One region of the Thalassotalea crassostreae genome, then DNA from elsewhere that is predicted to be linked to it. Evidence: predicted binding sites of a transcription regulator. Region 1 holds the regulator's gene; each other region holds the start of a gene.
What was found. Region 1 encodes sigma-54, which starts transcription at its own class of promoters, with help from an activator protein. Its sites were predicted from a motif close to GTTGGCACGNNNNTNGNNT; they were not measured.

Region 1 (10,229 bases):
CGCGGGGCAGTCTGGAGTGCATCCTAATGGTCGTGAAACTTTTGGTCATTCGATGATTATTGATCCTTGGGGCGAAGTAAAAGAAATAAAAGTAACTGGAATTGGCATGATAAGTTGTGATTTTGATCGCCAGCTAATCAAAAAAATCAGAAAAGATATACCGGTTGCACAACACAATAAATTTAGCGTTACCTTAAATAAAATGGATAATTAAATGAATCTTGTTGAACAAGAACTATTACATGCCTGTCAATTGGATAAAGAGGCATTAAACAAAACACTTTCTCATATCTGTGCTCGAGATATAGATTTTGCTGATCTGTATTTTCAATCGGCAAGTCATGAGTCTTGGATGCTTGAAGATGGCATTGTTAAAGAAGGTTCATATAACATTGAACGCGGCGTCGGTGTTCGAGCAATTAGCGGTGAAAAAACAGGCTTTGCTTACTCTGACGATATCAATGCTAATGCATTACTAAAAGCTGCCTCTGCTGCTCGCGGTATTGTCCAAGCTGACAAATCTCAATCAATCAAAGCTTTTAGTACAGTATCCAATAAAAGCTTATATATAAGTGAAGACCCACTGCAAAGTTTGTCACAGCAGCAAAAAATAACATTGTTGCATGATGTTGAAGCCTGTGCTCGGGATATTGACTCTAGAGTTCAACAAGTCATCGTAAGCCTAACTGGTGTATATGAAAAGGTGTTAGTAGCAGCAAGCGATGGCACCTTTGCCACCGATATTCGTCCACTTGTGCGTCTTAACTGCTCTGTATTAGTTGAAGAAAACGGCAGACGTGAACGTGGTAGCTCAGGTGGTGGCGGTCGTTGTGGTTATAGCTACTTTTTTGAATTGGTTGGTGATAAACCACGATATAAAGACTATGCGGCAGAAGCAGTGCGTCAAGCTTTAGTAAATTTAAAAGCCATTGATGCTCCAGCTGGAATGTTACCTGTGGTACTTGGTTCCGGTTGGCCTGGTGTATTGTTACATGAAGCCGTCGGTCATGGCTTAGAAGGCGACTTTAATCGCAAAGGTTCATCGGCATTTTCGGGGAAAATTGGTGAAAGAGTAGCGTCTGAACATTGTACCATCGTCGATGATGGTACCATTGAAAATCGTCGAGGATCAGTTTCAATTGATGATGAAGGGACTCCTGGTCAATACAATGTATTGATTGAAAAGGGGATCCTTAAAGGTTACATGCAGGATAAACAAAATGCTCATTTAATGGGGGTAACACCAACAGGTAATGGCCGCCGAGAGTCATACGCTCACCTGCCTATGCCGCGTATGACCAATACTTATATGTTAGCTGGCGAACATTCTCCTGAAGATATTATAAAGTCAGTTAAAAAAGGCATTTATGCACCAAACTTTGCCGGTGGTCAGGTAGATATTACTTCCGGCAAATTTGTGTTTACTACTGCTGAAGCGTACTTAATTGAAGATGGAAAAATAACCTCGCCTGTTAAAGGGGCGACACTGATTGGCAGTGGACCTGAAGCGATGCAAAAGGTAAGCATGGTTGGCAATGACTTGTCATTAGATTCAGGGGTTGGTGTATGTGGTAAAGATGGCCAATCAATTCCTGTTGGCGTTGGTCAACCAACCTTGAAAGTTGATGAAATGACCATTGGTGGCACTCAGTAATCTTTTATAATGCGTAATAAACTGGGGTCAGAGTCAGATTATTCTTTTAAATCTGACTCTGACCCCAGTTTTATGTTTTGATTATTCGAACGTTACGCAGTCTTTCAAATATTTGAATAACTCTTTATAGCTTTTAGCTGGCTTCTCAGCTTTTACTTCTTTACTCGCATTACGCACTAATTGACGTAGCTTTTGTCTTTCAAGCGCTTCATGTTCGCTTAATAATGGTTCAATTTGGCTTGCATCGGCGATTAAATTGTCCCGAAGTTCTTCTATCTTACTTGATTGAAAGGCGGCAATGGTATGGCGATTTTTGATCTTTTCAATGCCAAATTTTATTGCTTCAACATCAAGAGTAGCAATCTGCTTTGCTACAAAACGCAAGTTACGGGCATAAGCATCATGTTTACCACGTATTTTATCGGCCAATCTAAGTGCAGCTAAAAGCTCTTCATCTAATGGTAATGTCGAACGTTGATTAACATTAAAGTTGGCAAGAACTTCGGCAAGATCTTGTAATTCGTGATGATCACGTTTCTGTTCTGATTTACTGATGATGATGATATCTTCATCAATGGGTTTCTTTTTCTTAGCCATAATCTTTTATTTTATTGCCTGAGCTGAACGTACGCTGATTATACATTAAAAAAGCAGTAATTTAATACCCAAAGCTAGGCTCTATGATATGCTTGCACATAGGAAGTGTGGAGATACACACAAATATTCAATTATATAAATTTGTCGGACATTATTTAGATATCATGGAAAACACTGAATCAATCAATGCTGCTATTGGGCAGGTTAAAGAAAGCGTTAGTAAAGTACTTGAGTTGGCGAAGAGATTAGGTGCTGATAATGCTGAAGTGTCGATCAGTAAACAACAAGGGTTAAGCGTTTCTACCCGTCTTGGAGAAGTAGATACCGTTGAGTTTACCAATGATGGTGCCCTTGGATTAACGGTTTACAAAGATGGTCGTAAAGGCTCTGCATCAACGGCTGATCTTTCTGATAACGCCCTTAAACAGTCAGTGCAGGCGGCAATCAATATTGCTCAATATACCTCAAAAGATCCAAATTCCGGCCTAGCGGATAAAGAACTTCTATGTTTTGAAGATAAAGACCTAGATTTATATCACCCCAAATCACTAAGTACCGAACAAGCGATAGATATTGCTAAAGAATCAGAAGCTAACGCACTGAGTTACGATTCTCGAATTATTAATTCTGATGGCGCTAATTTTGCTAGCTATGAAGGTTTTAAAGTATATGGCAATAGCCACGGCATGTTGAGTGGTTACCCAAGTACCCGTCATAGTTTAAGTTGTATGATGATTGCCGGCGAAAATGACGATATGCAACGTGATTACAGTTATACCGTTAGTCGAGAATTTAATCAGTTAGTCGCTGCTAAACAAATAGGTGTCGAAGCGGCGCAAGCAGCTGTAGCAAGACTAAATAGTCAAAAAATCGGTACGCAGAAAGTGCCTGTGATGTTTCGGGCCGATGTGGCAAATAGTATTTTTGGTCATTTTATTTCAGCGATCAGTGGTGGTAACTTGTATCGCAACTCGTCATTTTTGCTTGATGCAATTGGCAAGCAAGTATTTTCAGAACATTTACAAATTTCAGAACGTCCTCATATCAAACGCGGACTTGCAAGTAGTTCTTTTGATGCCGAAGGTGTAGCTACGCAAGATAGAGAATTTATTACCGATGGGGTATTACAGTCTTATCTTTTAACAAGTTATTCTGCTCGTAAATTGGGTTTAACTTCTACAGGTAACGCCGGTGGCATCCATAATTGGCAGATTTCTGCTAATGGTGGTGATTTTGACGCCATGTTAAAAACGCTCGGTACAGGCTTGTTGGTAACTGAATTAATGGGACAGGGTGTTAATGTCGTTAATGGCGACTATTCACGAGGGGCTGCAGGTTTTTGGGTAGAAAATGGACAGATAGCCTTTCCTGTTGCAGAAATCACTATTGCAGGTAATTTGAAAGATATCTTCAATTCAATTGTTGCAACAGGAAATGATTTTGATTTACGTGGCAGCATTAAAACTGGTTCGGTGATAATCGAAGAGATGCAAGTTTCTGGTCAATAAATAGCGATGTAGCAAAGGACTTATTTGCCAGCCTAAGTGCAAATAAGTTCGCTACTATCCAAGCATTAGGGTTGCTGTTCCAAGGAACGCGAATATCCCAACCACATCAGTCACGGTTGTTAATATCACACTACCAGCTAGTGCTGGATCGATGTTCATTTTTTTCAGCACTAGTGGAATGATAACACCGGCTAGGCCCGCTGCAGTTAGGTTCATTAACATGGCAAAAGCGATTATGCCACCGAGTACAAGGTCAGACTTCCAAATGGCGACAATAGCGGCCATGAATAATGCCCAAATCAATCCATTTAAAAAACCAATGGCAAGTTCTTTAACTAAAATAATCCGCGAGTTGTTTTCACCAATATGACCTAATGCCATACCGCGAATTACAAGTGTTAGTGTTTGTGCGCCGGCAACGCCGCCCATGCTTGGTACTAATGTATTCAATACCGCTAATATGGCCATTTGCGACAATATGCCTTCAAACATACTAGACACTGCAACAGCCATTAAGGCAGTAATAAGATTTACACCGAGCCAAACGGAACGTTGCTGCGTTGATTTAAAGACTGGTGCGAAAGTATCAGCGTCATCGTCGAGACCCGCCATACTCATCATCGAGTGCTCTGCTTCTTCACGGATGATGTCAATGACGTCGTCGATAGTGATACGACCAAGTAAGTGACCATCTTCATCAATAACAGGTGCAGAAAGCCAGTCATGGCGTTCAAATAATGTTGCTACTTCTGTTTCGTCCATATCGGCAGGTACAGGCACCGTATCATAATCGGTAATTTCTGCGATTGTTTGCACAGGTCGGGCGGTAACTAAATTAGCGAGCGAAACCGAACCGATAAATTTATCCTCTCGGTTTACCACATAAAAAGAATCGGTTGCTTCTGGCAAGTCACCTTTTAATCGTAAATATCTTAAAATCACATCGATGGTAACATCTGGACGCAAGGTGATGGTATCGGTGTTCATGATACCGCCAGCAGTATCTTCGTCGTACGCTAACGCTTGCTCAACTCGAAGCCTGTCTTGTGAGTCCATTGACTTCAGTACTTCGTTGTATACCGAATCAGGTAGGGTTCTTAATACTTCAGCAAGATCATCTATATCCATGCCTTCGGCAACAGCTGCAACTTTTTCAGGTTGCATGTTTTTCAAAATACCTTTCCGCACTTCTTCGGATAATTCTTCGAGTATTTCACCGTGTAAATCTGGGTCGATGAGTTGCCATAATACATTACGGCTACGTGCAGTAGAGGATTCTAATAATAAGGCTATGTCATAAGCAGGTAAGTTCTGAAACATTTTACGCACGTAAACGAACATACCACTTTCAAGAGCGGTATTTATCTCGAGTAAACGTTTTTGGCTTGTGTCTTGTTCAGATATTTCCGGCATGATGCACCCTTTGCCGATTATTGTTCTTGGTTTTGCAGGGTTATCTATTTTCAGTTAGATAACTTGCTTTAATAATCAGAAGTTTAACGTAAGTAACGGTTTTTATCAGCTTTTTTCTTTAAATAAGGTTTATGTTTATTTTCTAACAGAACGAAATACTTAGTTTTCTTCATCAAACTTGTCTAAGAATAATTGGCAAACGGCATCCATCGCTTGCTCTGCATCATTTCCTTCGGCCTTCACTTGTACCTGCTTTCCTTGACTTCCTGTTAACAACATTAAGCCCATGATAGATCCTGCATCGGCTGATTTATTGTCGAGAGTAAGTGTTATTTTAGCGTCATAATTCTGACTAAGCTTGGCAAGTTTTGTTGCAGCACGGGCATGTAATCCAAGTTTGTTTTCAATAACTAATAGCTGTTCGAGTATATTCAATGGCTTACCTACGGTTTAATCTCGCGATGTCTAATTTGCACATCTTTGTCCTGCTTTTTGAACTGCTCAGCCAATGCTTCGGCAATATAGACGCTACGATGCTGTCCGCCTGTACAGCCAATTGCAATCGTTAAATAGGTTCGGTTATTGCGTTCTAAGTGTGGTAGCCAAGTCATCATAAATGAATTTATTTGCCAAACAAATTTGGTCACGATAGCCTGGCTTTGTAGAAAATCTTTAACCGGTTGATCTAGGCCGTTATAGGCTTTCAACCCTTGCTCCCAAAATGGATTAGGTAAAAACCTAGCATCGAACACATAGTCTGCATCAGATGGCACTCCATATTTGAAGCCAAAGGACTCAAAAACAATAACCAGTTTACCTGATGTTGTACCCAAAACTCGTTCGCGCACTAAATCGGCTAATTGATGTGGTGTCAGCTTAGTGGTATTTATATATAAATCCGCACGACTAGCGACCGGATCTAATAATTTTTTCTCCAATTCGATCGCTTGATCAAGAGCCATGTTCTGTCTGATTAGCGGGTGGAGTCGACGGGTTTCACTAAATCGACGAATCAACTCATCATTGTCTGCGTCTAAATACAGAATGCTTAATTCTACTGTATTGGGTAAATAATCAATAATTTCGCTAGCGTCATCAGGGTTGCTAGGCAAGTTACGGACATCGAGGGAAACAGCAACGTTCTCATAGTCGTTAATTACAGTATGAGTTAATGCTGGTAGTAAATTTACCGGAATATTATCAACGCAGTAATAGCCCAAATCTTCTAGTACCCTGAGGGCAACCGTTTTACCTGAGCCTGAGCGACCGCTGACAATGATTAATTTCATAATTACCCTTAAGTATTTCGTTCTATAAGTGAATATAGTTGTGTAGAAGTTTCACAACGCCTAACTTGTTTACTGATGTCTTTGTTACTTAACAAACGAGCAATACTCGCCAGAGTCTCTAAGTGCTGTTGGCAATGGTCTTCGGGAACGAATAAGGCAAAAAATATATCAACCTTTTTATCATCAATAGCGTTAAAAGCGATAGCTGATTCGGTGGTAACGAGAACTGCGATAGGTTGCTCTGAGTTATCTATTCGACCGTGTGGAATTGCTATTCCATTACCGATACCAGTACTACTAAGCTTTTCACGAGTCATTAAACTATTGAGTAAAGCCTTCTCATCACAACTTTTAATTTTAGTCGAAGCAACTCTACTGATTTGTTCCAGAACGTTTTTTTTACTATTTCCCCTAACGCCACAAAGTGTGCGTTCGGGGGTTAGAATACTACTTAAATTCATAATTAGTGTTTAGACAATTTAGCCTTGTGCTTTAAAACTTGACGATCAAGTTTATCAATTAAACTATCAATAGCTGCATACATATCTTCATGGTCTGCGGAGCCAAATATTTCACCACCATTTAAGTGAATCGTTGCTTCCGCAATTTGCTGCAGTTTTTCAACTTTCAATACAACATACACATTATTAATATGATCGAAATGTCGTTCCAATTTTTCAAATTTCTGATTCACATATGAACGCATAGAATCGGTAACTTCAACATGGTGACCTGATAGATTAATTTGCATAAGCTGTATCCTTATTTTATCGGTTTAAATTAAGCTCTTTCTTTGATTCGAAGGCGGGATTCCTAATGCTTCTCTATATTTAGCAATAGTTCGCCTTGCAACGTTAATTCCCTGCTCGGACAATAATAGAGCTATCTTACTGTCGCTTAATGGTTTGCTTGGTTTTTCAGCTTCAACCAATTTTCCAATTAACGCTCTAATCGCTGTAGAAGAACATTCTCCGCCGCTTTCAGTGCTTACGTGACTAGAGAAAAAGTATTTCAACTCAAAAATACCTCTAGGTGTATGCATATACTTATTTGTCGTTACTCGTGAGATTGTAGATTCATGCATTTCAACAGCTTCTGCAATATCATTTAACACCATTGGACGCATCGCTTCTGGTCCATGCTCAAAAAAAGCTTGCTGCATTTGTACGATACAGTTTGATACTTTCAATAAGGTTTCATTTCTACTTAATAGTGACTTGATAAACCACTTAGCTTCTTGCAAGTGGGTACGAATAAATTGGCCATCACTCTCTGAGGTTTTGCTTTTAGTCAGTGCTGCGTATTGTTGATTAATGCCTAATTTTGGCGCTGTGTCTGGGTTTAATTCTACTGTCCACCGGCCATTTTTCTTAAATACGCTGACGTCAGGAATGACATATTGTTCGTCACTTTTGGCTATCGCATCACCTGGTCTTGGGTTTAACGTATGAATTAATCGCATGACCTCTTTAAGCTCATCTTCTTTAAGCTTAGTTTTGCGCATAATGGTTCTAAAATCGCGATTACCGAGTAAATCAATATGATTTTCAATAACGTTCTTTGCGTCGTCTAAATGTGGCGTGTCTTTATCAAACTGTGATAATTGAATGAGTAAACAATCTGCAATTGATTGCGCGCCAACGCCAATAGGATCGAATAAATGAATACGTTTTAATACTGCTTCAACTTCATCTAATTCTACTTCTTCATCGCCGAGACTTTCTAACACGTCTTCGACAGTGATTGTTAAATAGCCGCTGTCATCGATAGCGTCGATAATGGTAGTCGCAATTGTCTTATCAGTGTCGGTAAATGGGGTTAACTCCATTTGCCAGTATAGGTGGTCTTGAATGGAATCTGAGGTTTCGCCTTGATAGACGTAATCATCATCGGAACTGGCTGCTATACCAGTGTTAGATGTACCCGCACTAAAGCTTTCTTCCCAGGTACTGTCGACCGATAAGTCTTCTGGGATTTCGGTTTTATTTAAGGCTTCTGTTGTCGAAATTTCATCTCTGCTAGGTGCTGCATCTTCAGTGCCATCAAGGCTAGCTTCTGCGGAAGATATTTGTTCAATGGACTCATTACCTGATTCACTATCTGATTCATTCGAACCAGTTTCATCAACTTCTAAAAGTGGGTTCGAATCAAGAGCTTCTTGGATTTCTTGTTGCAGGTCGAGAGTAGACAATTGCAGCAATTTGATTGCTTGCTGCAATTGCGGTGTCATGGTTAAATGTTGCCCCATTCGGAGCTGAAGACTAGGTCTCATTGTCGAAAAACAATTCCAAAAAATATTTATGCAAATTAATTTAAATATTGACTCTATTGTCAAAAATTAAATTTAATGCGTGAAAAGTAATGCTGTAATAATTATAAAAGAGAGCATTACTTAATTAAAATTACTTTGATATCTTAAATATCACTTTACTAACTATAGCGTGAATTTTTCACCTAGGTATACATCTCGAACATGTTGGTTACTAAGCACCTGTTCAGCATTGCCTTCCGCGATTAATTCTCCATGGCTTACAATGTACGCATGCTCACAGACATCAAGAGTTTCCCTAACGTTGTGATCAGTAATAAGTACGCCAATCCCCCTCGCTTTGAGGTGTAAAATTATTTTTTTTATATCGCCAACCGATATAGGATCAACACCTGCGAAAGGTTCGTCGAGCAATATAAATTGTGGATCGGCCGCTAGCGCGCGCGCGATTTCAACACGACGTCGCTCGCCGCCTGACAAACTTTGCCCTGTGTTTTCAACAATATGTCCAATATTAAACTCTTCTACCAATGACTCTAACTTTTCTTGACGGCCAACGTCATCGAGATCTTTACGGGTTTGTAATATCGCCATAATATTGTCAAATACACTTAATTTCCGAAATATCGATGCTTCTTGTGGTAGATAACCTATACCTTGACGAGCTCTTTCGTGCATAGGTTGCAGGGTTAAATCTTCACCATTTAAACTTACTTTGCCATCATCGGAAGGAACTAGGCCAACAATCATATAAAACGAGGTGGTTTTACCTGCACCATTTGGTCCTAACAGCCCTACAACTTGTCCAGCGTTCACTGTTATGCTGACATCTTTTACCACTTTTCGGCCTTTATAGGCTTTGGCTAAATTTTCTGCTTTTAAAGTTGCTGTCATCGCTTTCTTTTATCACTTAATGTATTTATTTATTTATTTATTGATTGTTTTCGATTGTGCTATCTAATTTTTCTTCGGTTTTTTTATCAACCGCTTTTTTAGCTTCCGGTTTCAATATTGTAGTAACCGCTTCAGTACTTTCAGCACTTAGTTGTTCGGTAGCAATGTTGTAGGTGATAATATCGCCTTGCACCATACTACCTTCTTGGCTGACCTTTGCATTACCTTTTATAATGATCATCTGCGAAGAAGGTGAATAGCTTATTTCATTTGCTTGTAGTTCAATCTTTTGTCCATCATCGAGTAATTGACTAAATTTTGCTGGTTTACCGCGAGCTATGTAAGTCTTGCTTTCACTGTTTGCATCATTGCTCACTTGCACTATATCGGCTTCTATATTTAAGCTTCCTTGGGTGATTTTTACATCCTCCATATAGCTAGCAATTTTGTTTTTTAAGTCGCTTGATTGTTTTTTCGCGACTATTTTAATTTCTTGTGTAAAATCAACTTCTGCAGCGTTTGCAAAAGTTGCAGTAAGCAAAGCGAATAATGAAAGTGATAATTTACGATTCATGTTTTTTATAAATTGTTTGTTCATGATTAAT
Region 2 (10,229 bases), 340 kb from region 1:
ATTCACTAAGCGATACCATTGCAAAGATGTTGCCTAAAGGTGCTCGTCTTATCGAGCCATTTGCTGGTGCTGGTTCTATCTTTCTTAATACTCATTACAACCAATATTTAATCAATGATATTAACGCCGATTTAATAAACTTATACCGTACATTGCAACAGCAACCAGAGAAGTTTATTAATGATGCCGCCAAAATTTTCACTGAACAATTCAATGTCGCCGAAGAATATTATCAAATAAGGGCGCAATTCAACGCCACAACTGATCCTTACCAACGGTCGTTATTGTTTTTGTATATGAATAGGCATGGCTATAACGGTCTGTGTCGTTATAACTCAAAAGGGGGGTATAATGTCCCTTTCGGTAAATATAAGCGCCCGTATTTCCCTGAGAAGGAGCTATACGCTTTTGCCGAGAAAGCAAAGACCGCTGAGTTTGTTTGTGAGAGTTATCGTGATACTTTTGCACGAGCAAAAGACGGTGACATAATTTACTGCGATCCACCTTATGTTCCACTAAGTAAAACCGCAAGTTTCACCAGTTATGCTGGCAATGGCTTTGGTTTAGACGAACAGGCAGATTTAGCTAATGCCGCCGAAGAAGTAACAAGAGATAAAGATGTTACGGTATTAATATCTAATCACGATACTATTTGGACGCGTAAAATATATGAACATGCTGACAAATTAAAAAGCGTTAAAGTGGCCAGAACAATCAGTCAAAAAGGCGGAACTCGAAACAAAGTTAGCGAGCTGTTGGCGTTATATAAGCCAAGCTAAATAATAAGTACGTAATGCAAAGCGCCGTTGTTTAAGGTAAAACCATATTTACGATAGCAATTAACGCTAATACAAACAGCACTACCGCAATTGCGCCAACGATAACGAAATGGCTAAATTTTCCCTGACTAAAATCTCGTTCTCTATTTTTATCACTCTGAACCCCGAAAAAAGCGGCGGCAACGCTAGCAATTGTATTTTTTAAATTCACTTATTTTTCCTGTCGCTCAACGCATCAATTATTGAATTATAGAATTATAGATTACACCAATGACTAGCAAAACCAAAAATTAGTGCTGACTTAAAAGCTGCATTGAAAGTTGAAATGATAATTTTGTATTCAAAATGTTATTTTCGAGAGATAAAAATGCTGTGCTCACATTGATGAGAAACGTCCTGTTAGGCAAAAAAAAACGTGAATACGATGTATTCACGTTTTCTAAAATCAATCAATTCGATTATAAATCGATATCAACAGCGTAAGCCACGTAAACTTTAACGTCATCATCTTCTAAATCTGTTGCAGAAACGCCGAAGGTAAATCCGTCTTTATTTAAGCTTGCTCCGTAGTCTACTGATTCTTCAGCTAACCAATCACCAGTATAAGAACCCACATGCAATGCTATTTCAGCATCATTACCTAATGCAATGCTATAGTCTGCTGAAGCATAAATTGAATCACCTGCATCAGCGCCTTCGCCTTCAGCTAATACAGCAACTCCTAACGTTAAAGAACTAAACGAAACGCTACCATAAACTTCTGCAAAATCTGCGTCGCCAGACGTTTCATCTGGGTAAGCGAAGTAAATAAAACCAAGATCAAAGTCAATATTGTCGCTGATGCTACCGCTAAACCCACCGTAAAAATCAAGTTCATAAGTCATGCCTGGAGCCCAACTAGCGTCAGATGCCCAAGTACCTACATAAAATCCTGATTCGCTTTCAAAATCGATACCACCAGACACAGCTGCTTGACCACCTGTTTGCTCAAGTCCACGCCATAGGTAATTACTTGTAACTGCTGCATTTGCACTTAAACCGTCTACCGCTAATGCTGATGTTGATAAACCTGCAGTCATTGTTAATGTTGATGCTAGGATTGCTGCTGAGATTGCTTTTTTCATTTTATTTCCACCTAATGTTTTTATAATTGATTTAAAGTTTAAAAAGTAACTGAGCTTATTGTTGCAATTGAAATGCCAACTCAAATTTTATTGTGAAATGGCTCTATACCCCTTGTTTATAAAGGGATAAGAAAATAAAGAAAAATAAAAGTAAAAATTAGCTGAAGTAGATATTGCGCTTATTTAGTGCGCTGTGTTCAAAAACTGTGCAATGCTTTAAATCAGGGTATTCGGATGATTTATCCAAGAGATGTGAGGTGAGTGTTAGCTAATATTTACACAAAATCGCAGTAAATAACGCGAAATCTCTTCAAACTAGCGCTGTCATTAGGTAAAGTAGCGCTAATTCCAAAAAGGGAAAGTATTATGTCTTCATTTTTAATCGCTCCATCAATTCTATCGGCAGATTTTGCTCGCCTAGGTGACGATGTAGCCAATGTCTTAGCTGCTGGTGCTGATGTAGTGCACTTTGACGTAATGGATAACCACTTTGTACCTAATCTGACGTTTGGTCCTATGGTTTGTAAATCATTGCGAGATTATGGCATTACCGCACCGATTGACGTGCATCTAATGGTTAAGCCTGTCGATAGTTTAATTCCTGATTTTGCCAAAGCGGGTGCAGATATTATTACTTTCCACCCTGAAGCCAGTGATCATGTTGACCGTACTTTGCAACTAATTAAAGATCATGGCTGTAAAGCGGGCTTAGTATTAAACCCAGCAACACCGCTGCAGGTTTTAGATTTTGTTATGGATAAACTTGATGTCATTTTATTGATGTCGGTTAATCCAGGTTTCGGTGGCCAATCTTTTATTCCATCAACTTTAGATAAGCTGAAGCTAGTTAAAGAAAAAATCAAAGCAAGTGGTCGCGACATTCGCTTACAAATTGATGGCGGCGTAAAAGTTGATAATATTGCTGAAATAGCCGCTGCCGGTGCTGATATGTTTGTTGCCGGATCAGCTATTTTTTCAGAGAATGACTACAAAACAGTTATTGATAATATGCGTCACAATCTGGCGACTGTAAAACAAGACTAATTTAAAATAGAACAATACTAGTACACTATTAGAACAATATTTAAGGTTTAAAAATATTATGAGCAAACCAATCGTATTAAGTGGCTGTCAGCCATCAGGTGAATTAACTATCGGTAATTACCTTGGTGCCTTAAAGCAATGGGTAGGCATGCAAGATGATCACGACTGTTATTACATGCTAGTTGATCAACATGCTATCACTGTTCGCCCAAAAGCCGACGAGTTACGAAAAGCGACTCTAGATGGTTTAGCGTTATATTTAGCCTGTGGTGTAGATCCTAAGAAGAGCACTATTTTTATTCAGTCTCATGTACCTCAACACGCTCAGTTGAGTTGGGTATTAAATTGTTATACCCAAATGGGCGAATTAAATCGCATGACACAATACAAAGATAAGTCTGCAAAATCTGAAGCGAATATGAATTCTGGTTTGTTCACTTACCCAGTATTGATGGCAGCCGATATTCTACTTTACGGTGCTTCTCGTGTTCCGGTTGGCGATGATCAAAAACAGCACTTAGAATTAGCCCGTGATATAGCGACTCGTTTTAATAATCTTCATGGCGACACATTTACCGTGCCGGACCCTTTCATCCCTGAACACGGTGCGCGAGTTATGAGCCTGTTAGATCCTCATAAGAAAATGTCTAAGTCGGACGATAATCCAGGTAACTTTATTGGTTTGTTAGAAGACCCGAAAAAGATCACTAAAAAAATTAAACGTGCAGTGACCGATTCAGATGAGCAAGCAAACATTTATTACAACTTAGAAGAAAAGCCTGGTGTATCTAATTTGTTGTCGTTATTGTCATGTGCAACAGGTAAGACTGTTGAGCAGTTAGTTCCAGCATATGAAGATAAAATGTATGGTCATTTGAAAGGTGATGTAGCTGATGCGGTAGTTGCTTTATTAGAACCTATTCAGCAGAAGTATCATGAATACCGTCAAGACCAAGAATTTTTGGATCAGGTAATGCGTGAAGGTGCTGAAAAAGCATCTGCAAAAGCTGACAAGATTTTAAAGTCGGTTTATGACGCAATTGGTTTTATTGCTCGCCCATAAATAGATAAAAAAATACAAATAAAAAACGCAACTCTATGAGTTGCGTTTTTTTTGACGTTCTATTAATTATTCTTCGTCGGCTTTCTCTTTCGCTGTACTGTATAACTCTTTACTCTGTTCAATGAACTCGTCGCTTGAACTTGCGCCGCTAATCGAAAATTCAGGTGTCATTAATGTACTGTCATAAACCGGGTAAGGGTTGAACTCCGGCTGCACGCTCATTTCTTGAAGATATAAGCCACCATAAATAAAGACCGTAATCCCAAGTGCGATTTTAACTCGGCGTTTATTGGTTTGATTAAACGCAATAAAGAAGTTAAACCAAAGCATAGTAAATGTTAATACAATTGTTGTAATAGCGATTAACCACTGCCAAGCCCATTGACTAGAGAGATTGAACCCAAGGAATGCATTAACAAAATCGACCAGCCAAAATAGGTTGATGATGACAAAACTTACCCCTAATTGACTGCTAATACGAGTCTCTTGTTTGTTCATAAAGGCGATTAATGAACAGATTAGTGGCCATAGAGCGTAGGCAATCGTTGTTCCAACAACACTGATGAACAAGTCACTATACTGAATTTCTTTAGTGCCCTGATTGAGATAGTACATTGTAAAATTAAGGATGCTAAACAGTAATAACATAGCGATTACCGTTGGCCATCGACCAATATTCTCTACTAATTCCTCTGTCGCAGAAAAATGTAAGCTTTCGGCTACAGGATGTGAACTGCAGAAAAAACGTAACTGACTTTTACCGATGCGAATAATGTCACCAGAGTTTAGTACTTGCCAAGAAGTGATCGGCATCTTATTGGTTAAGCGAGAGCCGTTGAGAGATTCAAGATCTCGAATATACCAAATGCCATTTTCCAATTTTACTGCTAAGTGATCCGAACACACATGCGGGTCAGATAAAATGATGTCATTTTGATATCCTCGGCCAATAGTGATTGATTCGGTGGCAAATTTATGGCGACCTATTAGTTTCTTACCACGACTTATTTCTTCAATGATTAATTCCATTTTACCGACTCCATAAATTTCTTATTGAATTGTTGGGCAAGTTCTTGCTCAACGCCGGATAAAGTAAAATGGCTAACGATGGCTTGATTACCTTTATCAATACTTGCGGCGATATACATCACATCAAATAATCCTTGGTATTTTTTGTAGGCGCGTACACATAAAACTGATTTGTTGCGAAGGTTACCTTGGTTTTCGGTGATGTCATGTTGGCACTCAAACTCTGAGACGTCTTCTTTACCTGCGCGATTGCTTGCAACTGCACGGTTAATTTGCTTTTGGTAAATTTGATAGAAGCGAGTACTAGAAATATCTTCCGCAGAAAGATAATGAAACTCCATGTCTACAGTGCTGGTATTAAAGTTCTCGGATAAATAAACGTAATCTTCCATTTGACAGTTAGTTACGGCAGTAAAGATTAACGCATTTGGTTTATCTGCATTTGAATTACCCCAGCAACGAATATAATTAACCCCTGTTTTAGGTATTGACGCTGTGGCAAATGCTTTGCTTTGCCACGTAGAGGATAAAATGTCCGTTAGTAGTTCAGATTGATTCTTTTTGAGTTGTGCGGTGATTTGTTGATCAATTGTCAACGCGACTTGCTCTTCGAATTGGTTTATTAATGCCGCTAATTTTTGATGAGGAATTAAAAAGCCTATTTGATTTCCTGAAGACGCAACATTAATACCAACGACTTCACCAAAGCGATTTACTACAGGACCACCACTCATACCTGGGTTAACGGAGCCAGTAAAATGAATACGGTCGTTAAATGATTCTTTTTTGAGGCCATTATAAGTTCCCGGCACAACTATCATACCCAAGTCATGAGGGTTACCTAAAGAATATAGTTCTTCACCTTTAGTTGGCGTTGTTGTAGAGACAGTAAAATATTGAGGTTGATAGTCTTCTTCTAAGCGGACAATAGCTAAATCATTGATCACATCGACGGTCTGTAGTGTTAACTGACCTTTTTCGCCAATGTGATTTTCGTATTCAATAATGTATTTGTCTGGGTGTTGAGCAAAGCCAGAAATAACGTGGTAGTTAGTGGCAATGTAACCATCCTCACTGATTTGAAAGCCAGATCCTATTGTCGACTTTTCACCTGTGGCTTTGTCTATTAATCTTATTTGAAAAAGTGAAGGAGCCATTTCGGCAAATATTTGTTGAGCTTGCTCGGTTGCGTGTAGCGAAAAATTGAAAAGGCTCAACAGAATAATGAGTATACGGGTCATTTGTCATCCTGATTATTATTTTAATCCATTGTGCCACGATATTTTGGTTCGATAAAGGACTGTTATTTAAAGGGTTTAAAATATAGCTAGAGGTAATCAAAAATTTATTATCATTCTCATTAGATTTTATTAATATTCTCATCTACTTTTAATAGTATAAAAAATATAATTGCGCTAAAAATTCTGATTGACGTGTAACCCTGTTATTTTGTGTTTGCTATTAAATAGACGTGTTGTTAAGAAAACAGATAACAGTACCATGGTCCTCTATGGTAGAGAGTGTGTGCACAATATTAATCTAATTTTTAATTTGAAGTATGTCATTAATGTAGTAATTTAATTGTACATATGTGACAAAAATGGATGCGTGTATTTTCATTTTATGATTATTTTTCGGAGACACCATGAAATACACTTTAAGTTTTGGCTTTGTAAATCTTATTTCTGACAATATAGCTGAGCTAATGATCGATGAAGGCGTTGTGATGAGTTTAGAAATGTGTGAAGAATATGATGAATTCCTTCTAAATTACTTTGAAGGACCGTTCGCAGTTTTAGTGAATAAAATTCACAATTATACATTTACCTATGAAGCATCTTTGCACGTAGCGTCGCTTGAAAACCTCAAAGCTGCAGCAGTGATAACTTATGATCAGTTAAACTTGGATAAAGCACGTGACTTATTAGAACGTCGAAAACACGACGAGTTAAACGTCAAAAACTTTTCCGGCTTACATATGGGGCGAAATAAAGCTATCGAATGGCTTGAAGAAGAGCTATCGAAAGTAAAAGTTAATTAGTTTATTTAAACAGAATACTTAACCAGAAATTATGAAAAAAGGCTATTATTTTAATAGCCTTTTTTTTGAAGAAAGTTTCTTAACTAGTGTTTTTAAAATAGCGTAGTAAATGAATCTAGAAGTAATAAAGTCCTACTTGTTAGCTAAACCTCAAACGACATTAAGCTTCCCGTTTGGTGATGACGTTTCGGTGTTTAAAGTAAATAACAAAATGTTCGCTTTAATAGGCGTCCATAATGACTTGCCAATGATAAATTTAAAATGTGACCCTGACGAATCTCTGGCACTGCAGGACATTTTCGACGCCATAACGCCTGGTTATCACATGGATAAAAAGCATTGGATCAGCATTTATTTTGATGGCTCAGTGCCAAAAGGAGAGGTTGAACGTCTTATCGACAACTCTTTTCTTCTGGTGGTTGATAAAATGACCAAGAAAGATAAGCGCTCTATCTTGTTACATTTATAAGGCTATGCTTTGTTTCCAATGAGCTTTGACTGTGGTAATTGCTGTTCTATTAAATCATTCAAATTGTCGATTTCTTCTTTCAATCCTTTATATAATTCCATTGTTATTTTAATGGTAGACATCCAACTGCGTAAATTATCCTTTAATTTCGTATCTTCACGTAGTTGTGTTATTAGTTGATTATAATCCCTGTTAAAATTATCTCGCTTACAATCTAGCAATTGTTGCGAATCAAGATGTTCTGCGCCCCTTGAGTGACAATATTGCCAAATATAAGTTTGAATATTCCATGGAAGCTTGCCTCTAATATGTGTTCGATATTCTGGGCTGCCTCCCGCCACTAAGTTTAATTGAGTACTACCGTTGTCATAGTAGAGATCTAAAGCTTGTAGTAGCTTTGGTTGATCAATTAAATTGAGTGAACCAGTACTTTGTAACTCGCTATAAGTCGGACTCGAAGGAATGAATGTCCAAATTTGACTTGCTTGAAAAAGTGCCAATATCTTCGACCATTGTTCTGCTTGCGATACCTTATCTTTGCTATTTAATAGTTCTAGCGATGTAGTCGCGTATTCCATGACTTGTTGAAAATGCTGTTGTCTTCTGCTGATAGTATCAAAATCAACTTTTAAATCGGCCTGTAATCTTTGATAGTAAACATTACGTATTTCAATTGATTGCTGCTTCGCACTCCAATTGCTCACTTGTAAGCCAACAAATATCCCGGCAACAACGATGATGAAATCAAGAACAACGGCAACCCAATTTTGATTTTTAACGTGTCTACTAAGTCGTGATAAGAACATGAAAATCCTTTATACCAATTCCATTAACTATTTCATTAAGCATAGCTAAGAAACTTTTTGAATCAATTTCACAAGAATATTAGCGGCATTGTTTTAAGAAGTGTTAAACTAGCAACAGAAAATTATTTGAGAGAAATGATATGCCTTGGATTCAACTGCGTTTGCAGGCTAACGAAGAAACCGCAGAAAAATATAGTGATTGGTTAGTAGCCTGTGGCTCACAAGCAGTGACTTTTATTGATGCACAAGACACTCCTATATATGAACCGTTGCCAGGTGATGAGGTTATCTATTGGCACAATACGGTCGTCATGGGGTTATTTGAAGCAAGCCACGACATGGATAAAGCGATCACTTACCTAAAATCTATTCACCCTGACGGTGCGCAGATGCAATATAAGTTAGAACAATTAGAAGATAAGGATTGGGAACGTGAATGGATGGACAACTTTCATCCTATGAAATTTGGTAAGCGTTTATGGATCTGCCCAAGCTGGCGCGAAGTACCTGAGCCAGAAGCGGTTAATGTTATGCTTGATCCTGGGTTAGCGTTTGGTACTGGTACTCACCCAACCACAGCTTTGTGTTTGACATGGCTAGATTCTCTAGATTTAACTGGTAAAACCGTGGTCGACTTTGGTTGTGGCTCTGGCATTTTATCGTTAGCCGCTTTAAAACTAGGAGCTGATAAAGTTATTGGTATCGACATTGATCCGCAAGCGCTGCAAGCAAGTCTTGAAAATGCTAAACGTAATGGTGTAGAGAATAGATTAGAATTGTACTTGCCAAAAGACCAACCAGAATTCAAAGCAGATGTGGTTGTTGCCAATATATTGGCAGGTCCTTTAAAAGAATTAGCACCGGTTATTATGGATTATGTTGGTGACAATGGCTTGCTAGCATTATCTGGTATTCTTGAAGAACAGGGTGAAGGCTTGCAACAACTATACGGCCAATGGTGTAAGATGGATGCTATTGCAGTTCAAGACGAATGGGTGCGGTTATCCGGGGCTCGTAATCGATAACGATTGAATTACAACATCGTCAATAAAAGACAACAAAATTTAATATTTTGTTGTCTTTTTTTTGCCTCTTATAAGATTAAATAAAAGTCAACTATAAAAACTGCCAAAAAACTTAATATTGTTCAAAATATCTACTTTTATTTCTTTGGAAAAGCGCGTAAACTTAGCGCCCTTTTAAGCAGTAGCTCAAAAAATCGTCACGTGAAAATTGGTTCTTACAAGTTAGACAGTAATGTCATTCTAGCTCCAATGGCTGGAATTACAGATAAACCCTTTAGGCAACTTTGTTGTCGGTTAGGTGCTGGTATGGCTGTGTCAGAAATGCTTTCTTCCAATCCTAAAGTATGGAAGTCAGGCAAATCGATGTTAAGAATGGAACATGGCGATGAGGCGGGCATTCGCAGTGTTCAAATCGCTGGTTCTGATCCAGATGAAATGGCCTTTGCGGCTCAAATTAATGCTGATAATGGCGCTCAAATTATTGATATCAATATGGGGTGCCCAGCAAAGAAAGTAAATAAGAAATTGGCAGGTTCTGCATTACTTAAAGCACCTGAACAAGTTGAAAAAATTGTTCAAGCGGTAGTGACTGCAGTTGATATTCCAGTATCTCTAAAAATTCGCACTGGTTGGTGTGAAGACAGCAGAAACGCTGTCGAAATTGCACAAATAGCTCAACACAATGGAATAGTTGCGCTAGCGGTACATGGCCGAACTCGCAATGACTTTTATAAAGGCAATGCAGAATACGATACCATTAAAGCAGTCAAGCAATCGGTTTCAATACCGATTATCGCCAACGGCGATATTGATAGTGCAGAAAAAGCAAAACAGGTATTAGATTATACC
Region 3 (10,229 bases), 900 kb from region 1:
CGTCGTCAAACCATCATCACTTTGTTGTTGGCATAAATCGATTATAAATCTTTCGGCACCACCAATATTTAAACTGGATGGTAAATGTACAATTGTTAATGAAGGATTATTTGGCATATTAATTTTTTTAGTACTAATCTTGGTTTAAGTATTACAAATATTACTCAAGCTGCAAATAACATTTTGAAACTAAGGCATTCTTTATCAATATATTGGAAATCGTACAGAGCTTATATTTAGGTGGACGTTCTGTACGAATTAAACAAACAGTCAACGGTCTAAGGGCTAATGGTAACCATGTTGTTGTTGCCTCTTTAGCTGAACCTGATAAAAAATTCGATATCGAATCGCTTATTATATTGCCATGTGATGCGAAAATACCATGGCGGATAATTTTAAAATTGGTCAAACTGATAAAACAGCACGATATAGATGTCATCCACGCTCATTGTGAGAAAACACAATTAATCGCAGGTATTGCTGGCTGGTTAACCAAAACACCAATGGTAGCAACTGTTCATCGTTCGAATCTAACGAGATACTTGCCGTCTAGAATTAATAGTTTGGTTAAATTTGTAGCAACTCATTTTGTTGCAGTTTCAAGCGAGCGCTTAATGAGGTTGCATAACCAGCTTAATATTCCATTAGATTGTTTAACAACTATTCATGGTGGTGTTAATCCTAGAGCGTTACCTAATGAATCAATGGTTGCTGAATTAAAACAAAAACTTAATATTGTCGAGAATAAATGCATCTTGTTAAGCCTTGGTCACATGGGAGAAATCAAAGGACATAGTGATACGTTAGATGCGTTGAGCATGATTGATAAAAGCTCTTTCTATCTTTATATCGCCGGCACTGGCAGTACACAAGAGATCGGTTTTATTAAAGACAAAATCGATACCTTAGAATTAGAAGGTAATGTTGAGCTGGTTGGTCAACTTGCAGACGTTAACCCTTGGTTAGATTGCTGCGATATTTTTGTCCAACCATCAAGAGAAGAAGCATTTGGTTTAGTATTCATAGAAAGTGGTTTAGCAGGAAAACCCGTTGTAGCGACTAAAATAGGTGGTATTCAAGACATAGTAATAAATCAGAAAACAGGTATCTTAGTTGATATTCGTCAACCAGCACAATTGGCGGTGGCAATTAAGACATTAATTAATGATCAAAATAAACGTAAACAAATGGGCCTTTCAGGGGCTCATCATATCAACGAACATTTTTTAATTGATGATATGATTTCAGATTATGAGAATTTGTTTATACAAATTACAAAAAGAAAGGTATCTAGATGGAAGCAGTTGTTACAATAATTGTTACTCCTAGAGATCGCTACTCAGGAATTATAGATTGCATTGAAACAATCTATTTGCATACAGAACAAGCGTTCAGGTTAATCATTCTCGATCTTGCCTACCCAACAGCGATTCGCCAGCAAATTGATGCGTTTATAACGACCAAAGATAATGCAGAAGTGTTAACTCTTGGAAAAATTATCCCAATGAAAGCACTTGCCGCTGCTTGTCCTTATATTGAGACTGAAGCTGTAATGCTTTTGGACAACGACTCGCGACTTACTGCTAATTGGTTGCCACCATTATTGGCTTGTCTTGGAAAACATGACGTAGCGGTGGTAAATCCATTGACGCTAGAGACGGAAGGGGTAGATCAAGGAGCCCAATTAAGAAATCATTTATACACCAATGAAATAAGAATAGTCGCTGCTAATGCTGATTATTATCTAATCGAAGATAAACACTATAGACGAGCATTGCCAGATGAAATTCCCAAAGAAGTAAGATCGTCAGACATGTTTGAGCTCCACGGCGTTATGTTTAAAACTAGAGTATTAAAAAAACTAGACTTACCAGAAATGGTAGTACGAGAGCATATTGATATTGGCCTACAATTGAAGAGCATGGGTTATAAAGTGTTATCAGAACCTAAGTCAATAGTGATATTTGATAATTTAGCGACGCGAATGAACTGGTTCGATATGAAATATTTTTTCTATCGCTGGTCAAAGAAACGAGCTTGGTACTCATCTAGGTTATTCGAACAACGCTGGGGATATAAGTTTTACTCTGAACCGGGCGTATATTTATGGATATTTCGCCGAAGTGTTTTTTTATTTTGTCGGTGGTTGTATTTACCTATACCTATTGCTAACTTTATAACGTCGGGGCTAGCGAAGGTACGTAGGATATTCATACCTATATGGGATCCATTGACTGACCCAATTGAACAATCAGTCAATTTCTTTAGCTCTCGTCATTTCAATAAAAATAGTATAGAAGAATAAAATGGAAATTAGTGTCGTAATTCCTTTTTACAACGCCTATGAGTTTTTTGATTCGGCCTATCAGTCAATCAAAGAGCAATCTTATGCGGTGAAGGAGATCATTGTTGTAAATGATGGAAATGGTAAAAAAGCGGATGAATTTTTGGCTCAGTATGAAGATATCATCGTTATTACATTGAATTCCAATCAGGGATCTGCTGTCGCTCGCAATTACGGCATTGAAGCAGCTAATTATCCATGGGTAGCATTTTTGGATGCAGATGATGTTTGGCTTGCGGATAAAGTAGCAATGCAAGTTGAGTTTTTAGAAAAAAATCCTCACTTTGACTCTTGTCATACAGGTGTGCAAATATTCGATCATTCAGGCGTTATTAAAGAATTTGTTGATAAACCATTTGAACTTAAATACACCGATTTAATGCTTGATACTCATATTTTACCGACATCTTGGTTAATCAGTAAAAAAGCTTTGTTGGGGGTAAGCATGTTTGATCCTGACTTTAGAGCAAAGCAAGATCATGAATTATCATTAAGGTTAGCATTAGCTGGCGTTCGTATAGGGTTTATATCTCAACCTCTAATCAAATTACGCCGTATGCAGCACGGAAACACATCATCTAGTGGGCGTAAACTATTCAAAGCGAGTTTGCAATTATTGAGGAAGCATTGGGCTTTATATAAACAACACCCTGAGTTACGCAGAATATTTATCTACACAGCACTTATGACTTCTGGTGGAAAGTGCCCAGGTTTTGAAGGCAAGTTAATGTTTTTTAGCGCGTCTATCTTAAGAAAATTGTTGTGGTCCCAAACGCTAAAACATATTTCCTAGCGACTCCAAAGAACTAACTATTTACATTGCTTTGGACACTTTTGTAATTGCCAATGTAATTCAGGCTCTTGCCGTGAAAATGGAAACTGCTTAAGTCGCTGTAACTTAAAGGCACTCGCTTTACCTGTTCTATATTGATCTAACTGGTACCAAGCAGTTACTTTAGCGTATTGGTTTCGATTTCTTACAACTAGCTCTAGCTTATCATTGTATCTGTCTGTCGATACGATTCTCCAACCGTTTGGAACTAAATTATTTTCGTGAAAGGTTGGTTTACAATCGAGGTCACCACATTGATAACTGTAATGAATCGAAACTGTATCGCCGTCATTGTTCTTTTGTTTGCCAGAATAATTAAATATTTTAGGTTCATATAGAGATTCACTTGCCTCTACCATCTCCGCTTTGCCAAAAGAGAACCAAAAGCTTGCCGATAGAGTTAATACCATTGTTGCAATAATGGTAGACGGCAAATGCAGGCTTGCTTTACTATCATTATTTCCATCATTTACTTCATCGCAGCTCTCCTGATTTTGTGGCGTACTTAAACGGTTACCTAGAAAAAATAACACAATCAAGAAAGGTAGATAGAGGAACCAACCAAAATTATTATGATCGGTCATTAATGGTGATTGCATTTCAGTATACTGACCGATAAGAATTAACAAAATGATGCGAATCCAGTTTGTAATCAGTGCTCCAAGAATCGCAAAAATCAAGAAAGTAACACTGTTTTTGACCGACTTAATATAGAGAAACGTGTATAGGTAACTAATTGCTAGCGACACCAGTAAATATCTCAGTCCGCTGCAGCCGTTGGCTATTTCAAACTTACCTGCAGGTAGCGATATAAAAGCTCCTTCAACATAAATTGGAATACTTGTTAGGCTCAATACAAAACTACTCACCCAGGTTGAAAGCTGCTGCAACGGTGTGGTGAGACCGTTCCATATAGGGAATAGAAAAACTAAATAGCAACAAGCGGCAAAAACGATAAGGCGATTGTTAAAAATAAGTGTCGTTGATAAGGCAAGAACGCCTAAGGATAGCGTCCAGTATAATAGACTAATTTGTGCAGAATAGACCTGGATAAAACTTAAGGCACTGATAGCAAGTAAAACGAGAATAGGATAATTAATTTTTTCTGAAAATGTTAATTTACCTTCTTGCCACAAAACATAGAATAAGTAAGCAGTAATAATTGGAATTAAAAACGCATGTGAATATGTGCCATCATCAAAACTATAACGTACAAGTGTTTGCATGATCGGCCAATTTAACAATAGCCATAAGACATGTATTAGTGCCAACACAAACAAGGTGTTTAAACTCTTTTTATTATTAGTATCGTTCATTGTTAGCTGTAAATATCCATTTTATTTTTTATTAGCTGCTGTTGTGAGTATAGACATAACTTTGCTTTTTAGTAATCTATATTGACTCGCTATAATTCTCTTATTTATTTGAAAGTAGTTATACGGCCACAGTTTATATTCTGCTAAACAAGGTTGTAATGATCTTGTTAATATTAATATAAGTTTTAGCTTATATTCATTAAATTTTCATCTATACTTATTAATTGCTTAAATATATAACATTATACTAGTTAACAAATAAAATAATGATAAATCACAAATGGTTATGCGTTAATGAGCAACTAACCTCAAGGGATGTGAAATGAAAAATAAACTGATAATATCCACAGTATGTGCCTGTCTATTGGCATGTAGTCCAAAAAAGTCTGAACAAGAATATATTGCAAGTGCCGAGCAATTGATGAGTAAAGAGTCGTATAAAGAAGCGATTATTGAGCTTAAAAATGCGGTGAAGATTAATAAAGAGGTTGCTCATAGCCGCTTTCTTTTAGCGCAAAGTTATTTACGAACGGGCAATATTGCTGGAGCACAAAAGGAATTCAATCGCTCTCTTGAATTAGGTGGCGATGCAAATCATATATTACCAGAGCTAATTAGAGTGAATCTCTATATTGGAGATACAAACAGGGCGATTGAACTCATTGATTCTCAATCTGGCCTTGAACCAGATACTTTAACGACGATTAATTCACTAGTTGGAATTGGTGTATCACAAATTTCTAATTTTGACCAAGGAATGCAGCTACTAGCTAAAACCTTGGCTTTTGAGCAAACTGAAAATTTTTACCATAAGTTGGCGAAAGCTTGGGTTGCCGCAAACGAACAACAATTACAGTTGGCCATAGAATTAACAGAATCGCTTGCAGAAAATGACACTGAATTTGACGATGCAACACTATTACTGACTAATCTTTATGTGCTCGATGCAAATTATGAACAAGCACTATCTGGTTTTGAACGATACATTGACAAACACCCTCACAATCTTGTTGTTCAAATAAATCACATTAATGTACTTATTCAGGCTAATAACCTTGAACTTGCTGAACAGCATATCAATAGTTTACTAAAAGGTTTTCCAAGTTCTGCCATCGTGAATGAACTTAAAGCTGAAGTTCAATTACGAAATGGGAATTATAAAGAAGCAACGGAATATGCATCAATAGCATTAACTAACCAACCTGATTTATTTAAAGCGAATATGATCGCAGGTATTGCATTTTACAAAATAGATAGCGTTGAAATGGCATATCATCATTTAGCGCCTATTGAAAATAGTTTACCGAATAATCATTTCGCCAAACAAATACTTACGCAAGTAAAACTGCAATTAGGCTATACCGAAGATGCTATAGCTGTTATTGATTCTTTAGGTGATATTAGTGAAGCTGATTTTCAGTTGTTAGCTAGCGCGAGTGTGGCGTTGCTAAAATCTGGAGACAGTAAAAAAGCTAAAGAATACATCCAAAAAATGGACGACATTGATACGAACGATGCACAAATGTTAAGTAAGAGAGGCGTATTCAAGTTATCGGTAAATGATACTTCTGGAGTTGAAGACTTGAACCAAGCAATTGCAACCGATCCTGAGTTCCAGCAGCCCAGATTAGCATTGTTATATAATTTTATTCAAAACAAACAATATCAAGATGCAATGACTGTTGCTAACTCATGGGTGAATGATTTTCCCGATAAAGATGGTGGCTATTTAGCACAGGGTATCGTTTGGCAGAGTCAACTAAACCGGCAACTAGCAATACAAGCTTTTGAAAAAGCATTGACGGTAAACCCTGAAAGTATTGGCGCGCTGTTGAATATTGCTTCCTATGAATATAGCGAACGACGTTATAACCGTAGTTTTGAGCTAGTAAAAAAATTACTTGATATTAATCCAAACCATTCTGCAGGTATTGAATTATTGGTTAATCTTTCGGGTCGTATAGAAGATCAAAACGCTGCATTAGAATTTATTGAACAAAAAATCGAAAACATTGAAGAAAATTTGATTTATCGCATTGCTCGAGCAAAGACATTAGAGAACACTGGTAACCGAGAACAAGCTCTTGCTGATTTAAAAGTTGTAAAGCAACAAGCTAATAACGATGCTATTTATCTAACTACTTATGCTCAAATGGCATTTCGAGCCAAACAATATGTATTGTCGGAGCAGTTATTTAGGCAACTACAAAGTGTAAAACCAACATCGTTTGTTGCTCAAAATGGAATATTATTTGCTCTTGAAGCTCAGAAAAAACATCAACAAGCATTTACTGAAGTTAAGAAGGCACAAGAACGATTTCCTTCGAAGAAAAACCTTCTATTGTATGAAGTAAATTATCTGACATTGAGCAAATCTTATAACAGCGCTAAGCAGGTGCTCGATAAAGTTGATGCTGCTCAAGTGGATCAGCAGTTATTCTTAAGCGTGAATAGTCAATATTATATGGCAATCAAAGATAACCAATCTGCTTTGCGATTTGTTGAAGCGTCATATAAGCAAAAACCGACAGTACAGTCTCTTTATCGCTACACTCAAGTCTTACAGAATCTTGGTCGTAATAACGACGCGTTAGCAGTGGTCGAATCTGGGATCGAGAAGTTTGGCGAAAGGCCGGTATTATCTAATATTATGGCAGAATTAAACACCAAAGTAGAACCACAGAAGTCGTTAACCTATTATCAAAAATTAGTCGATGAAAAACCTGGAAATTTTGTTGCACTAAACAACCTTGCTTGGTCGGCTATTATGGTAGGAGAGTATGACCGAGCTTTAATTGCCGCGAAAGAAGCAATAGAACTTGCCCCAGAGCGTCCGCAGATACAAGATACTTTAGCGGTTGCCCATATGCGTAAAGGAAATTACCAGGAAGCGTTTAAATTGCTTTCCATTGTAGTGACTAAATTACCAAATGAAGAAGAAGTTTTATTGCATTATGCTGAGTCACTTATCCACATCGATAAATTGGTGGACGCTAAAACTGTGCTGGATGGAATACCTGATTCAGCAAATAAAAAGCGAGTAAGTGATTTATTAAATGAGTAACTACAATATCAATATTCGCTTTATTTGTGTGCTCATAATGGTGTTAATTAATGCACCTGCTATGGCGCATAACACTCTACAGAAAACTGTAAAGGCAGTTAAGCCGAGTATTGTTGGGGTGGGCATTTATGATCCAAACCTAAGCCCGCAAAATCAGCTTTATGGAAGTGGTTTTGTTATCGGCAATGGCCTCTATGTTGTCACTAATTACCACGTTGTAAAGCCGAAAGAGATACTAGCTGATAAAGCTCATCGGGTTATTTTTAGCGGAAGGGGCAAGAAAGGCGATATAAGAAGTGTCACAATTGAGGCATTTTCTGAACAACATGATTTGGCGCTATTAAAAATCCAAGGTTCAGCATTGCCGGCGTTAACTTTAGCAAAAAAATCATTCCGCAATGACGGCGAAGCAATTGCTTTTACCGGCTTTCCAATTGGATCTGTGCTTGGTTTATATCCGGCGACTCATCAAGGCATCATTGCCGCGACAACTCCTGTTGTAATACCCGCAAATGATGCAAAACAATTGACAGCAGCACAAATAAAAACATTGAAAAACCCGTTCATGATTTATCAGTTAGATGCCGTGGCGTACCCAGGAAACAGTGGTAGTCCACTATATCTGCAAGATAGCGGCGAAGTAATTGGAATAATTAATAAGGTTTTCGTAAAACGAACTAAGGAATCAGCAATCAGTGACCCAAGCGGTATCACTTATGCGATTCCTGTGCGTTATTTACAAGAAATGATTCAGAAAGAAAATATTAATATCGAATATAGGGCAAGTAAATAGTGTCAGAAAACTTTACATTTTTGTTTGAGAGAACAGATGTAAAAAACTTAGGTTGTTGTATTTGTAAGCTTTTTAAATGATGGCACCTTAATTGCTTGTACTACTATTGATAAGAAACGAAATTAATAGGAGAGCAAAATGAAAAAACTTTTAGTTATGTTTATATTTTGTATTTTCGGATTTGTTAGTACAGCTCAGGCAATTATATTAGATTTTGAAGCCATGGCTGATAGTGATGGTCCAGATACATTAGCGCAACCCAATGTAGGGGAAAGTATATGGGACTCTATTACACTTGATTTAGGTGGGGATTTATTTTTAACCATCACTGCAACTTATGGTGCAGGTCAAGATGAAGTAGATGCATTTGTTTATTTTGATTGGGATGACGCCGGACTGGGGGTTTGTAAAGCACCTGGGGTTGGCGTTACGATAAATGACGAAAATGATGGTAGTAAAGCGAATGAATGTCTAGACCGAAGTGATGATAACTTAGAAGAACTTGAAACGTTATACTTTGCATTCACTAATGCTGCGAACGAAAGTAAAGAAGTACAGTTCGATGCTTTTACTCGAGTGGGTCATGGTGATCCGGTTTCATCATATTTCGGGGGCGTAGTTCAAATTGGTACGATGTTTACTGTTGCACATGATGGTACCGATAGATATATCACTGGTGCATCTATAGAACCTGGTCGTCCAGGTACTAATGTTAATGTCCCAGAACCAGGAACCGTAGCTATATTTGCTTTAGGTTTGTTTGGTCTTGTAGCAAGCCGTAGAAAAAGCGCTCGCTTATAAAGTTTTATAGATTATTTTATATAATTGAGTAGCAAAATAGCCAGATTTTATCTGGCTATTTTTTTGTCTAAAAATCGGTTTGAAAGTCGAAATTTTATTTTTGTATTAATGATTAGCATTATTTATTTAAGTAAAAGGCGAAGGGGCGATACTGAGAAAGCGGTTTTCCCTAGTCAGCGCATCTCTTAATGCTAAGAGCTGATACAAACTAGGGCGACTTGTAAGCGGTTGTTATTCCGAAAGCGTTACTAGAGTTTTTAACTATCTATAGTTTGGTTTTTCTTTTGTTCTTTTTCTGTTTTCTGTTTTCTTTTTTTATTTGGGCGCAATTGCAGCGATGGCTTCATTGCTAGCACTTGAAGATTCAGTTGCGATTAAGCTGGCATTTTGAGCGGGCAATAACTCTGAAATACTCACCAACTCAATGTTGTTGCTCTTTAGCATAGGTAGCATTCGTTTTAACACATTAACTGTTTCTGGGTGTGGGTGAGCAATCGCAATGACCACATCTTCGCGCTTACTAATTTGGATAAGTTTTAAAAACTGTTTTTCGATATACTCTTCGTTGATTGTATTGTCGAGAAAAATTCTGCGATTCAATGCCGGAACACCAGTATCTTTTGCAACATATCCTGCTTGCGAGTATCGACTCGTTCTTGAATCCAAAAAGAACAAATCATTTTCTTTTAAAAACTGCATTGTCCAGCGCATTGGGCGCTCAAGTTGTGTTAGGCGACTACCCATATGATTATTTACGCCAATGACATGTGGAATATCTGCAACCGATGCCGCTAAGGTCTTTTTAACGGCTTCTTCATCCATTTCTGATGTAATCGCTCCAGGACCTAATAATAGATTGTTGATAGATTCCATAGGAACATGAAGCAATATGTCACGCTGCTGTAAATTACCTTTTTCAGCTAATTCACGGCCAAAAGGCGTATGAGGTAATACAGAAAAAGTAACTTGTTTAGGAAGGTTTAAAACGGATTTGTCAGTCGAGCGATAACCTATATCGTCAATAACAATGGCGATTTTGCTATTAGCGTTGGCTAAGGCTGAACACGATACAAAAATAA

Region 2: LT090_RS01000 (TorF family putative porin) is a predicted target of sigma-54. The motif match lies at 1,965-1,983, and genes of this name have one in related genera.
Region 3: LT090_RS15265 (PEP-CTERM sorting domain-containing protein) is a predicted target of sigma-54. The motif match lies at 8,428-8,446, and genes of this name have one in related genera.

The regions. Positions count from the first base shown of each region.
Region 1 covers NZ_CP017689.1:556,494-566,722, forward strand. The annotation lists gene LT090_RS02455 (carbon-nitrogen hydrolase family protein) at 1-214, shown strand, start outside; gene tldD (metalloprotease TldD) at 215-1,654, shown strand; gene yjgA (ribosome biogenesis factor YjgA) at 1,736-2,251, opposite strand; gene pmbA (metalloprotease PmbA) at 2,416-3,759, shown strand; gene mgtE (magnesium transporter) at 3,814-5,172, opposite strand; gene LT090_RS02480 (HPr family phosphocarrier protein) at 5,332-5,607, opposite strand; gene rapZ (RNase adapter RapZ) at 5,616-6,461, opposite strand; gene ptsN (PTS IIA-like nitrogen regulatory protein PtsN) at 6,470-6,922, opposite strand; gene hpf (ribosome hibernation promoting factor) at 6,925-7,212, opposite strand; gene LT090_RS02500 (RNA polymerase factor sigma-54) at 7,237-8,733, opposite strand; gene lptB (LPS export ABC transporter ATP-binding protein) at 8,896-9,624, opposite strand; gene lptA (lipopolysaccharide transport periplasmic protein LptA) at 9,662-10,198, opposite strand; gene lptC (LPS export ABC transporter periplasmic protein LptC) at 10,188-10,229, opposite strand, start outside.
Region 2 covers NZ_CP017689.1:211,652-221,880, forward strand. The annotation lists gene LT090_RS00990 (Dam family site-specific DNA-(adenine-N6)-methyltransferase) at 1-779, shown strand, start outside; gene LT090_RS00995 (DUF2970 domain-containing protein) at 811-990, opposite strand; gene LT090_RS01000 (TorF family putative porin) at 1,238-1,903, opposite strand; gene rpe (ribulose-phosphate 3-epimerase) at 2,270-2,947, shown strand; gene trpS (tryptophan--tRNA ligase) at 3,006-4,010, shown strand; gene LT090_RS01015 (FHA domain-containing protein) at 4,077-5,039, opposite strand; gene LT090_RS01020 (S1 family peptidase) at 5,030-6,280, opposite strand; gene LT090_RS01025 (hypothetical protein) at 6,685-7,080, shown strand; gene LT090_RS01030 (MmcQ/YjbR family DNA-binding protein) at 7,190-7,549, shown strand; gene LT090_RS01035 (DUF6090 family protein) at 7,552-8,355, opposite strand; gene prmA (50S ribosomal protein L11 methyltransferase) at 8,496-9,380, shown strand; gene dusB (tRNA dihydrouridine synthase DusB) at 9,582-10,229, shown strand, end outside.
Region 3 covers NZ_CP017689.1:3,514,262-3,524,490, reverse strand. The annotation lists gene LT090_RS15300 (glycosyltransferase family 4 protein) at 1-117, opposite strand, end outside; gene LT090_RS15295 (glycosyltransferase family 4 protein) at 213-1,316, shown strand; gene LT090_RS15290 (glycosyltransferase family 2 protein) at 1,295-2,305, shown strand; gene LT090_RS15285 (glycosyltransferase family 2 protein) at 2,307-3,137, shown strand; gene xrt (exosortase) at 3,155-4,492, opposite strand; gene prsT (XrtA/PEP-CTERM system TPR-repeat protein PrsT) at 4,815-7,556, shown strand; gene LT090_RS15270 (S1 family peptidase) at 7,549-8,349, shown strand; gene LT090_RS15265 (PEP-CTERM sorting domain-containing protein) at 8,488-9,150, shown strand; gene LT090_RS15260 (divergent polysaccharide deacetylase family protein) at 9,466-10,229, opposite strand, start outside.